Regions from separate parts of the Fundidesulfovibrio putealis DSM 16056 genome, predicted to be linked through region 1. Evidence: predicted binding sites of a transcription regulator. Region 1 holds the regulator's gene; each other region holds the start of a gene.
What was found. Region 1 encodes sigma-54, which starts transcription at its own class of promoters, with help from an activator protein. Its sites were predicted from a motif close to CTGGCACGGNNNNTGCTT; they were not measured.
Positions count from the first base shown of each region.

Region 2: a site for sigma-54 is predicted at 768-785, ahead of sqr (type III sulfide quinone reductase, selenoprotein subtype). Genes of this name have one in related genera too.
Region 3: a site for sigma-54 is predicted at 1,337-1,354, ahead of G453_RS0105555 (TylF/MycF/NovP-related O-methyltransferase). Genes of this name have one in related genera too.
Region 4: a site for sigma-54 is predicted at 1,216-1,233, ahead of G453_RS0111545 (PEP-CTERM sorting domain-containing protein). Genes of this name have one in related genera too.

Region 1 covers NZ_AUBQ01000004.1:185,141-187,343, reverse strand. Annotated here, with positions in the region: gene hpf (ribosome hibernation-promoting factor, HPF/YfiA family) at 1-98, opposite strand, end outside; gene rpoN (RNA polymerase factor sigma-54) at 139-1,578, opposite strand; gene G453_RS0103780 (KdsC family phosphatase) at 1,697-2,203, opposite strand, start outside.
Region 2 covers NZ_AUBQ01000014.1:2,221-4,423, reverse strand. Annotated here, with positions in the region: gene G453_RS0111425 (NADH-quinone oxidoreductase subunit B/C/D) at 1-31, opposite strand, end outside; gene G453_RS0111420 (NADH-quinone oxidoreductase subunit A) at 7-420, opposite strand; gene sqr (type III sulfide quinone reductase, selenoprotein subtype) at 876-2,111, shown strand; gene G453_RS0111410 (DUF1641 domain-containing protein) at 2,123-2,203, shown strand, end outside.
Region 3 covers NZ_AUBQ01000005.1:35,820-38,022, reverse strand. Annotated here, with positions in the region: gene G453_RS0105560 (zinc-binding alcohol dehydrogenase family protein) at 200-1,204, shown strand; gene G453_RS0105555 (TylF/MycF/NovP-related O-methyltransferase) at 1,488-2,174, shown strand.
Region 4 covers NZ_AUBQ01000014.1:32,228-34,430, reverse strand. Annotated here, with positions in the region: gene G453_RS0111545 (PEP-CTERM sorting domain-containing protein) at 255-1,172, opposite strand; gene G453_RS23645 (patatin-like phospholipase family protein) at 1,440-2,203, shown strand, end outside.

The DNA.
Region 1 (2,203 bases):
TTAGGCATGTATTTCGCCAGCTTGTCGAAACGCTTGTTGGCGTATTCGCGCAGGCCGGGGGACGGTTCAAAATTCTTGAAGTGAAAAGCAATGTTCATATCTTCCTCCGATGTGTGTCCGCGGGTGGATGCGGTGTGATTACAATACAGCCTTGCGCTTCGACGAGGACTCGATACCCATGGCCATACGATACTTGGCCACGGTCCTGCGGGCAATGTTGACCTGCAATTTTTGCTTGAGGATGTCCGCGATCTGCTCGTCGCTGACGGGCTTCTTGTGGTTCTCGCCGGAGATGAGCTGCTTGATGAGCGCCTTCACCGATTCGGAACCGACGGAAGTGCCGTCGTCCAACTCCAAAGAGGAGTTGAAGAAAAATTTGAGCTCGTAAATGCCGTGGGGGGTGGCCACGTACTTGCTCGTGGTAATGCGGCTCACCGTGGATTCGTGCATGCCGATGTCGTCGGCAACGTCCTTGAGGATAAGGGGCTTTAGCTTGGTAACGCCCACCTCGAAGAAATCCCGCTGGAACTTCACGATGGATTCCAGGACCTTGAACAAGGTGCGCTGGCGCTGGTACAGGCTCTTCATGAGCCACTGCGCAGAGCGCATCTTGTCCTGGAAGTAGTCCTTGTCCTTGCCGCCGCTGCCCCGGGACATGTCGCCTGAATAATACGGCGATAGTTGCAGTTTGGGCAGGCCGTCCTCGTTCAGCACGATGACGAAGTCGTCGCCGTACTTGTACACGTAGGCGTCGGGGCTGACGTACACCGGGTCGGAGGAGCTGAAATGCGATCCGGGAAGCGGATCGAGAGTCTGGATGATGTCCAGGTACTCCTTGATCTCCTCCATGGTGATCTTGAACTTCTTGGCAAGAGGCTTGTAGCGCTTCTTTTCCAGGTCTTCCAGGTGCTCACGCACGATCTCGATGAGCACGGGATCGGTGTAGCCGTAGAATTCCAGCTGCACCAGCAGGCACTCCTGCGGGGTGCGTGCCGCCACGCCCACAGGGTCGAAGCGCTGCAGGGCGTAAAGAACCGCTTCCACTTCGGGCACGCTTGCCTGGGCGTCCTCGGCGATTTCCTCCACCGTGGATTGCAGGTACCCCATACCGTCCAGATTGCCAACGATTGAGGCAGCGATGACGCGCTGGGCCGCAGTGAAGGGGGAAAGGTTGATCTGCCAGGAAAGGTGTCCGTCCAGAGAGGTTTTCGAGGCAAGACGGGCCTCGAAAGACATTCCCTCCTCCGGGGCCTCGTATTCGCGGGCGGTGGCCTGGCGCGAGGTGGAGGCGAAGTCGCCGATGTAGTCGTCCCATTCGGCGGTCTTCAGGAGTTCGCGCTGCATGGCGCCCTCTTCCTGAGTGGCGTCGGGAGCGCGGGATTCCTCGGCCATGGTCGGGGCGGGACGCTCGTCCTCGATCACGACCTCTTCCAGCAGCGGGTTCTCCAGAAGCTCCTGCTGCACGGTCTCCATCAGCTCAAGCCGGGAAAGCTGCAACAGCTTGATGGCCTGCTGGAGCTGGGGAGTCATCACCAGCTGCTGCGAAAGCTTAAGTTGCTGTCTGAGCTCGAGGGCCATCGTGCGCGCGCGTTCCTTTGTTTGAATTTGGGCGGCTAGCAAGAAAAATGCCGGACGCGCCCGTTCAACCTGCGCGGTTATGCACTAAAAGCTCGCACGTGGCAAGACTTGGGGGGAATCAGTCACGCCATTCGCGCCACATTCGATCGAGTTTTCCCTGCGCCAGCAGTATGAAGCGGATGGCTTCGCGCACCGCGCCGCATCCGCCGGGCCTTTTGGAAATCCAGGCGGCAATGCGAAGAATTTCCGGCTGCGCGTCGACCGGGGCCAGGGGCAGGCCCACGCGGGCCATTATCTGCGCGTCCAGCCAGTCGTCGCCCATGTAGGCCACCTGGGAGAACTCGAGGCACTTGGCGGCCATGATCTTTTCGAGCACGGGGAGCTTGCGCAAGTGCCCGCCGTGGAATTCACGGATGCCGAGTTCCCGCGAGCGCTGTTCGGCCTGGATGTTGCCCAGGCCGCTGATCACCGCCACCTCGATCCCGGCGTGCTGGCAGAGCTTCACGCCCATGCCGTCCTGGATGCCGAAACGCTTGAGGCCGGGGCCGGGGCCGTCGTGGCTCACTGCGTTGTCGGTGAGCACGCCGTCCACGTCCAGCACCAAGAGGCGCACGGGCCTGGCCAG
Region 2 (2,203 bases), on a different contig from region 1:
GCATGTTCATGGTCTGGTGGCCGAACCCCATTGGAGCCCTCCCTTGAGCCAAAGATACCAAAGACTTAAGAGCAGCACGCCGATGAACACCGAGATGCCGATGAAGCTGGCGGCGCTCATTACGTCGAAGGACACGGCCCAAGTATAGATGAAGGCCGTTTCCACGTCGAAGATCAGGAATACCATGGCCACCAGCGAGAAGGGCGCTGGGTAGCGGAAGGACGGTTCAGGCGTGGGGATCACGCCGCATTCGTAGGGTCTGTCCTTCTCCAGAGAACTCTTTGCGGGGTTCACCAGCTGGGTCAGTACCAGAATCACCGCCAAAAGGCCCGCCACCAGCAGGAAGAACACCGTGAGGGCCAAGCCTCCCGGCTCCCACGGCGACAAGGCCGTGGTCATAGATGGGTCGATGGGTGTCATGCGGAGCGTCCTTGGGTTGCGCGCCCTGCCGTAAAGCTGGGGCGATTATGACCCACGTATAGCGCAACCGGGGAGAGAGAGTAAAGAAAAAGAAAGGTTTGAACACTTGCCCGCGATAATTTGCCGTTTTGCTTTTCGCGACGCTCGGTCGGCAATGTGCTGTTGCTGCAACGAAAGTTGACGGCGCAACGTATTTTGCGAGCTCTGCGGGATGGCCCTGGCTGTGGGTTGAGGCGACCCCCGAAAGAGCTTTCGTCAACCAATGTTGCGGCCCTGGGTTTGGGTAGAGTATCTCCCTTGTCAATGCAACCTGTTTAATTTGTTGATGTAATTGTGAATGTGAGGCTCTGGCACGGCGTCTGCTTTAGTGGGGTCACGTGGATTGGGGACTCTCCAAGGACGCTTGGAGGACAACGTCGACCTAGGTTTCAAACCACTAGAGGAGCCGTTAGGACATGAAAAAGCTTGTTATTCTTGGTGCCGGCGCCGGCGGTTGCATAATCGCCAACAAAATGCGTCAGAAGCTGGATGAGAAAGAGTGGCAGATCACCATCATCGACCGCAACACGGTCAACCACTATCAGCCCGGTTGGCTCTTCGTGCCTTTCGGCATCTATGACATCAAGGACTGCATCCGTCCTCTGTCCAGCTTCATTCCGGCTGGCGTGAACTTCATCAACGAAGAGATCACCAACATCGACCCCGTTGGCAAGGTCGTCACCACCACCAACAGCAAGGTTTCCTACGACTGGATCGTCGTGGCCACTGGTTGCAGCATCATGCCCGGCGAGATCGAAGGCATGATGGACGGCTGGAAGAAGAACATCCACGATTTCTACACCCCCAACGGCGCGGTGGACCTGGCCCACAAGCTCGCCCGCTTCGAGAAGGGCAAGATCTGCCTGAACATCGCCGAGATGCCCATCAAGTGCCCGGTCGCTCCCCTGGAGTGGCTGTTCCTGGCCGACTGGTTCTTCTCGATGGAAGGCACCCGCCACAACATCGAGATCGAACTGGTCACGCCGCTTACCGGCGCGTTCACCAAGCCTGTGGCCGCCGCCGCCCTGGGCAAGATCTGCGAAGAGAAGAACATCAAGATCGTCCCCAACTTCGAGATCGCGGCCGTCGACGCCGAGCGCGGCGTGATGGAATCCATGAAGGGCGACGAGGTCGAGTTCGATCTGCTGGTGGCCATCCCGCCCAACTTCGGTTCCCAGGTCATCATCGATTCCGACATCGGCGATCCCATGGGCTACATGAAGACCGACCACTACACCCTGAAGTCCCCGGATTACGAGAACATGTACATCCTGGGCGACGCCACCAACGTGCCCACCTCCAAGGCCGGTTCCGTGACCCACTTCGAGGCGGACGTGCTGACCGAGAACCTGCATCGCGACATCGAAGGTCTGGCCCCGCGCCCCGAGTTCGACGGCCACTCCAACTGCTTCATCGTCACCGGCTACGAGAAAGCCGCGCTCATCGACTTCAACTACAAGGTCGAGCCTCTGCCGGGCAAGTATCCGTTCCCCGGCATCGGACCCTTCGGTCTGCTGGAAGAATCCTACATGAACTACTGGGGCAAGATGATGTTCAAGTGGGTGTATTTCAACCTGATGCTCAAGGGTAAGGATCTGCCCCTCGAACCTCAGATGTTCATGGCCGGCAAAAAGCGCCCCGGCGGCTTCTAGGAGAAGTGACCATGAGCAAAGAGGACCTTATTCTTGAAAAACTCGGCAAGATAGAAGCCGAGCTGGCTGTGATGCGCGAGGCCAGAGAGCCC
Region 3 (2,203 bases), on a different contig from region 1:
CGCCGGAAACTGCACGCGCGCCAACGTCTGCCAACGTCTGCCGAAAGAGCGCGCAAACCCTCCCGGAGATTGCAGCCAAAGCGGCAACGGATGTATAGGCCAGCGTGGCCCCAAGCACAGGGCGAGGCAGAGGGATCGCCCCGTGGTCACGGACCGGCGCGAGCATCCGTTCAACACCAACACGCAGCAGGAGAGAATCATGAAAGCGATCATCGCCACAGGCGGATACGCACCCAGCGATCCCCTGGCATTCCGTGAGGAGGAGCGGGGCGTTCCCAGGCCCGAAGGCCGCGACATCCTGGTGAAAATCCAGGCCGCCGGGGTCAACCCCGTGGACACCAAGGTGTTCGCCCGGCTCGCACCGGGCAAGCAGGCCATCCTGGGCTGGGACGCCGTAGGAATCGTGGACGCGGTCGGACCTGAGGTCAGGCGCTTCACCCCCGGCCAGACCGTGTACTACGCAGGCGATCTGACCCGCGACGGCAGCAACGCCCAATACCAGCTGGTGGACGAACGCCTTGCGGCTGCGGCCCCGTCCAGCCTCACCCAGGCAGAGGCCGCCAGCCTGCCGCTCACGGGCATGACAGCCTGGGAGGGTGTCTTCGACCGCCTGAACTTCACCCCCGACGAAAACGCGAACCAGGGCCGCACGCTGCTGGTTGTCGGCGGTGCTGGCGGAGTGGGCTCCATGATCATCCAACTGGCGGCCTGGGCTGGAATCAGGGTCGCGGCCACGGCGGGCCGCCCGGAATCCGCCGCATGGTGCCGGGAGCTTGGGGCCTCGGTGGTTGTCGGCAGGGATGACCTGCCCGCACGCCTGGCAGCGGAAGGAATCGAGACCGTCGATGCGATCTTCTGCACCACCCACGCCGAGGAACACTGGGCGGCCATGGCCAAGGTGCTGGCCCCACAAGGGGGGATCTGCCTGATCGACGACCCCGAAGGCCCCCTGGACATCAGGCTCTTCAAGCAGAAGAGCGCGCGCATCTGCTGGGAGTTCATGTTCACGCGCTCCCTGTTCCGGACCCCGGACATGGGCCGCCAGGGCGACATACTGGAGCGCATCGCCAGTCTGGTGGACCAGGGACGCCTGCGCACCACCCTGAGCCGCACCCACAGCGGCCTGACGGTCGAATCCGTGCGCAACGCCCACCTGAGCCAGCTCACCGGGACCATGGTGGGCAAGCAGGTGATCGCATTCTAGACGCCCGTGGATCGTGAATCCGCGCCGCAGCGAGGCCGGAGGCAGCCTGGCGCGCAGCCTGGAGCAGGGATGAACCGCGACCCTTTGCAGGACTTTCCTCAATTGGGCGGAAAGTCCTGCCCAAGCGGACACCTGGCATGAAATGTGCTCTGGTCGATGCGCATGCCAAGACATGAACGTTTTGCCACCTGACCGCCTCCGGACGCCCGGAACCGTCAGGAACAGAAACGACAGCCTGCCTTGTACGGGCCAGGCCACTACCGACAACAAGCGAGGATTGCAGATGTTCTCCAAGGACAACGTCCAGGCTGCGGTGAAGCTCATTCTTTCCGGCAACGTCGACGTCTGGGAACAGGGCTACTACGACCTGCTCTTCAACAAGACCATGAGCGAGAAGCTGCAGGGGATCGAGCTGCTCTCCTACGAGTACGAGCGCAGGGACGTGCTCTACAGGGCCGTCCACGAGAAGATGATCGGGAGCAAGCCCATCGACTACCTGGAATTCGGCGTTTTCCAGGGCGACAGCATGAGGAAGTGGACGTCGATAAACACCCACCCCAAATCGCGGTTCTACGGCTTCGACAGCTTCGAGGGTCTGCCCGAGAACTGGGTCACCGGGCAGAAGGAAAAGGGGGCGTTCACCACCAACGGCGAGACACCCTTGATCGACGATCCGCGCGTCACCTTCGTGAAAGGCTGGTTCAACCAGTCCCTGGTGCCCTTCCTTCAGGACTTCAAGCCGGAAAACCAGCTGGTCCTGCATATGGATGCGGACCTGTTCTCCTCCACCCTGTTTGTGCTCATGACCCTGAACCCGCTCATCAAGCGCGGCACGGTCGTGGTGTTCGACGACTTCAATTCCAGGGACGATTTCGCCGCCCTGCTCCATTTCTCCAAGAGCTGCGGCCATGACTGGAGCGTGCTGGCGGCCCGTGACAACATCGGGAAACTCGGTATCGTGATCCACTAATTTGACGGTCTCTCCCCCTGGACAGCCTA
Region 4 (2,203 bases), on a different contig from region 1:
ACATACCCGAGTCTCCGTGCGAGTGGTGCGGCTTGCGCGGTTCGCGCCCAGAACCATTCCTGAATCATTGTGTGCCTTCAGTTCCGGAGTTGCAAAAGGGTGGGAAATCCCTAGCAATACTTTTGCGGCTTCGTCCAGTGCAGACAATGGGAAGAGATGGGAATGCTGGAAGTGTCAGTGGAGGGAAAAGAGAAAACCCGGAGGCGTGTTTACCTCCGGGTTTGTAAATAAACTCGACGATTTGTCGAAGGCCTTTACAGCCTGGTTCTTTTGGCCCTGCGGTTCAGGAGGATCACGCCAAGTCCTCCGGCAGCCATGAGAAGCATTGTCCCAGGTTCGGGAGACGGCACCGGAGCCGTGCCGTAGACCACGTCGTTGGCGCACAGCATGGCATAGGCGTAGGTGAAGGTCTTGCCGCTGTACTGATCCAGGTTCAGGCCAGGCATGCCAAGGTCCCATATGGCGGTATTGAAGCCGGTGGACTTGTTGATTGCGTCGTCCCAGCCATTGAAGGAGATGCTGCCAATGAGCTGGACGGGGTTTATGAGGCTGGTTGTTACGGCCTGGTCCTTTATGGCGATGGCGTTGCGCGGGTCGAGGAGCCTGTCGTCGATGCGGACGGGGTGGTCGTAACGTCCGTAATAGCCGCCGGGCCACTGGGAGTAGTCATAGCCACCGTGGACCGTCGACTTCCCCATGGTGTCCGTTCCGTCGCTCGGGGCGGCGACGATTTTTTCGATGGACGCACCGTTCACCGTGAAGACAGTGGTCCCGTCTATGGACATATGCAGGCCGGAGATGTCATAGATTCTGTAGTTGTCGGCATTTTTGTAGTTGGTATTGCTGTTGTGGAAGACATAATCCCACTGGCTGTCGTTATTGAAGTCGAAGAACCAATCTGCTGGGACAAGGACGTTGCTGGTGGAGGTGTAGTTCAAGGCGACGGATTGGAGCGAATGGCCGGAAAAGTTAAACGTGCCGCCTGTGATCTGTGGATCGCCAATCACATCCGTACTGTTCTGATTGTGTCGGTTGTTGGCGGCTGAGGCCTGGAAGTCTGGCCAAAAAATGACCGTGGGATCGCTGTCCTTGAATTCATAGGTCGATGCCTGCGCACAAACTGCTGAGATTACTGTGAAACAGGCGATGAGCATCGACAGGGTTCTTTTCATGTGGCGGGCTCCTGCGCGTTATTCTTCTTGATCTGCTTCCTGTAAGCATTTGTTGTGCCATATGTTAAGTATCTGTAATTGCATCGTTTCATTGTCTGGGAGGGGCTGAAGCGAGAGTGAATCCTGTATTTCCGGACCTGTTCTTAGTCTTAAAATTCAAGACAGTCTTGTCGCAAAGGCCGTTCCGGCCTGGTCTCTTTTAATTGCTCGTATAAATACGCCAGCAATTTGAACCATTCTTGCAAGCCGCCCAAGAGGAGGCCGTGCATGTCGCAATTCAGGAATCTTGTCTTCAAGGGGGGCGGCGTCAAAGGCATCGCCTACATTGGCGCGATTTCGGCGCTGGAGAAGCTTGGAGTTCTCGACGGCGTTCTGCGCGTATGCGGCACATCCTCCGGAGCCATAATGGCCGCGCATCTGGCTTTGGGCGGGAAGGCCGAGCAGTTGGGCGAGATGATGACCAGCCGTTTCCTGGGTGGGCTCCTGGATGGTTCGGTGTGGCCTGTCCGGGACTTCACGCGTCTCATCAAGGAGTATGGGTGGTTCCACGGCAGGCGTCTGGCCATGTGGCTTAGGCGGCACGTGCACGACCTGGCGGGAGATGCCGACCTGAGCTTTGCCACGCTCGCCGCCCTGGCCGCACAGTCCCCGAAACGCTTCCGGGACCTTACGGTGGTCGCCACCAATGTGACGCACCAGTGCCCATTCATTTTCAACGCGCAAAACACGCCTGACGTGCGCATATGGGAAGCCCTGCGGGCCTCCATGAGCATCCCCTTCCTGTTCAGCGCCGCGAGGCTCAAGACCGGGGAACTCTGCGTGGACGGTGGGCTGACCTGGAATTATCCGTTGAATTATTACGATGACCGGGTCTGGCTTTCCCGCTCGGATGACGAAAGCCTCTTCTCCCTGTTGCAGCACCCGTCCGAGCGCAACGCGCAACGCTTCTACAACAAGGAGACGCTGGGCCTGATGGTGGAGACGCGCTCGGTGGTGCGGCCCCAGAATGGGCAGCCTGTCGAAGAGGCGCG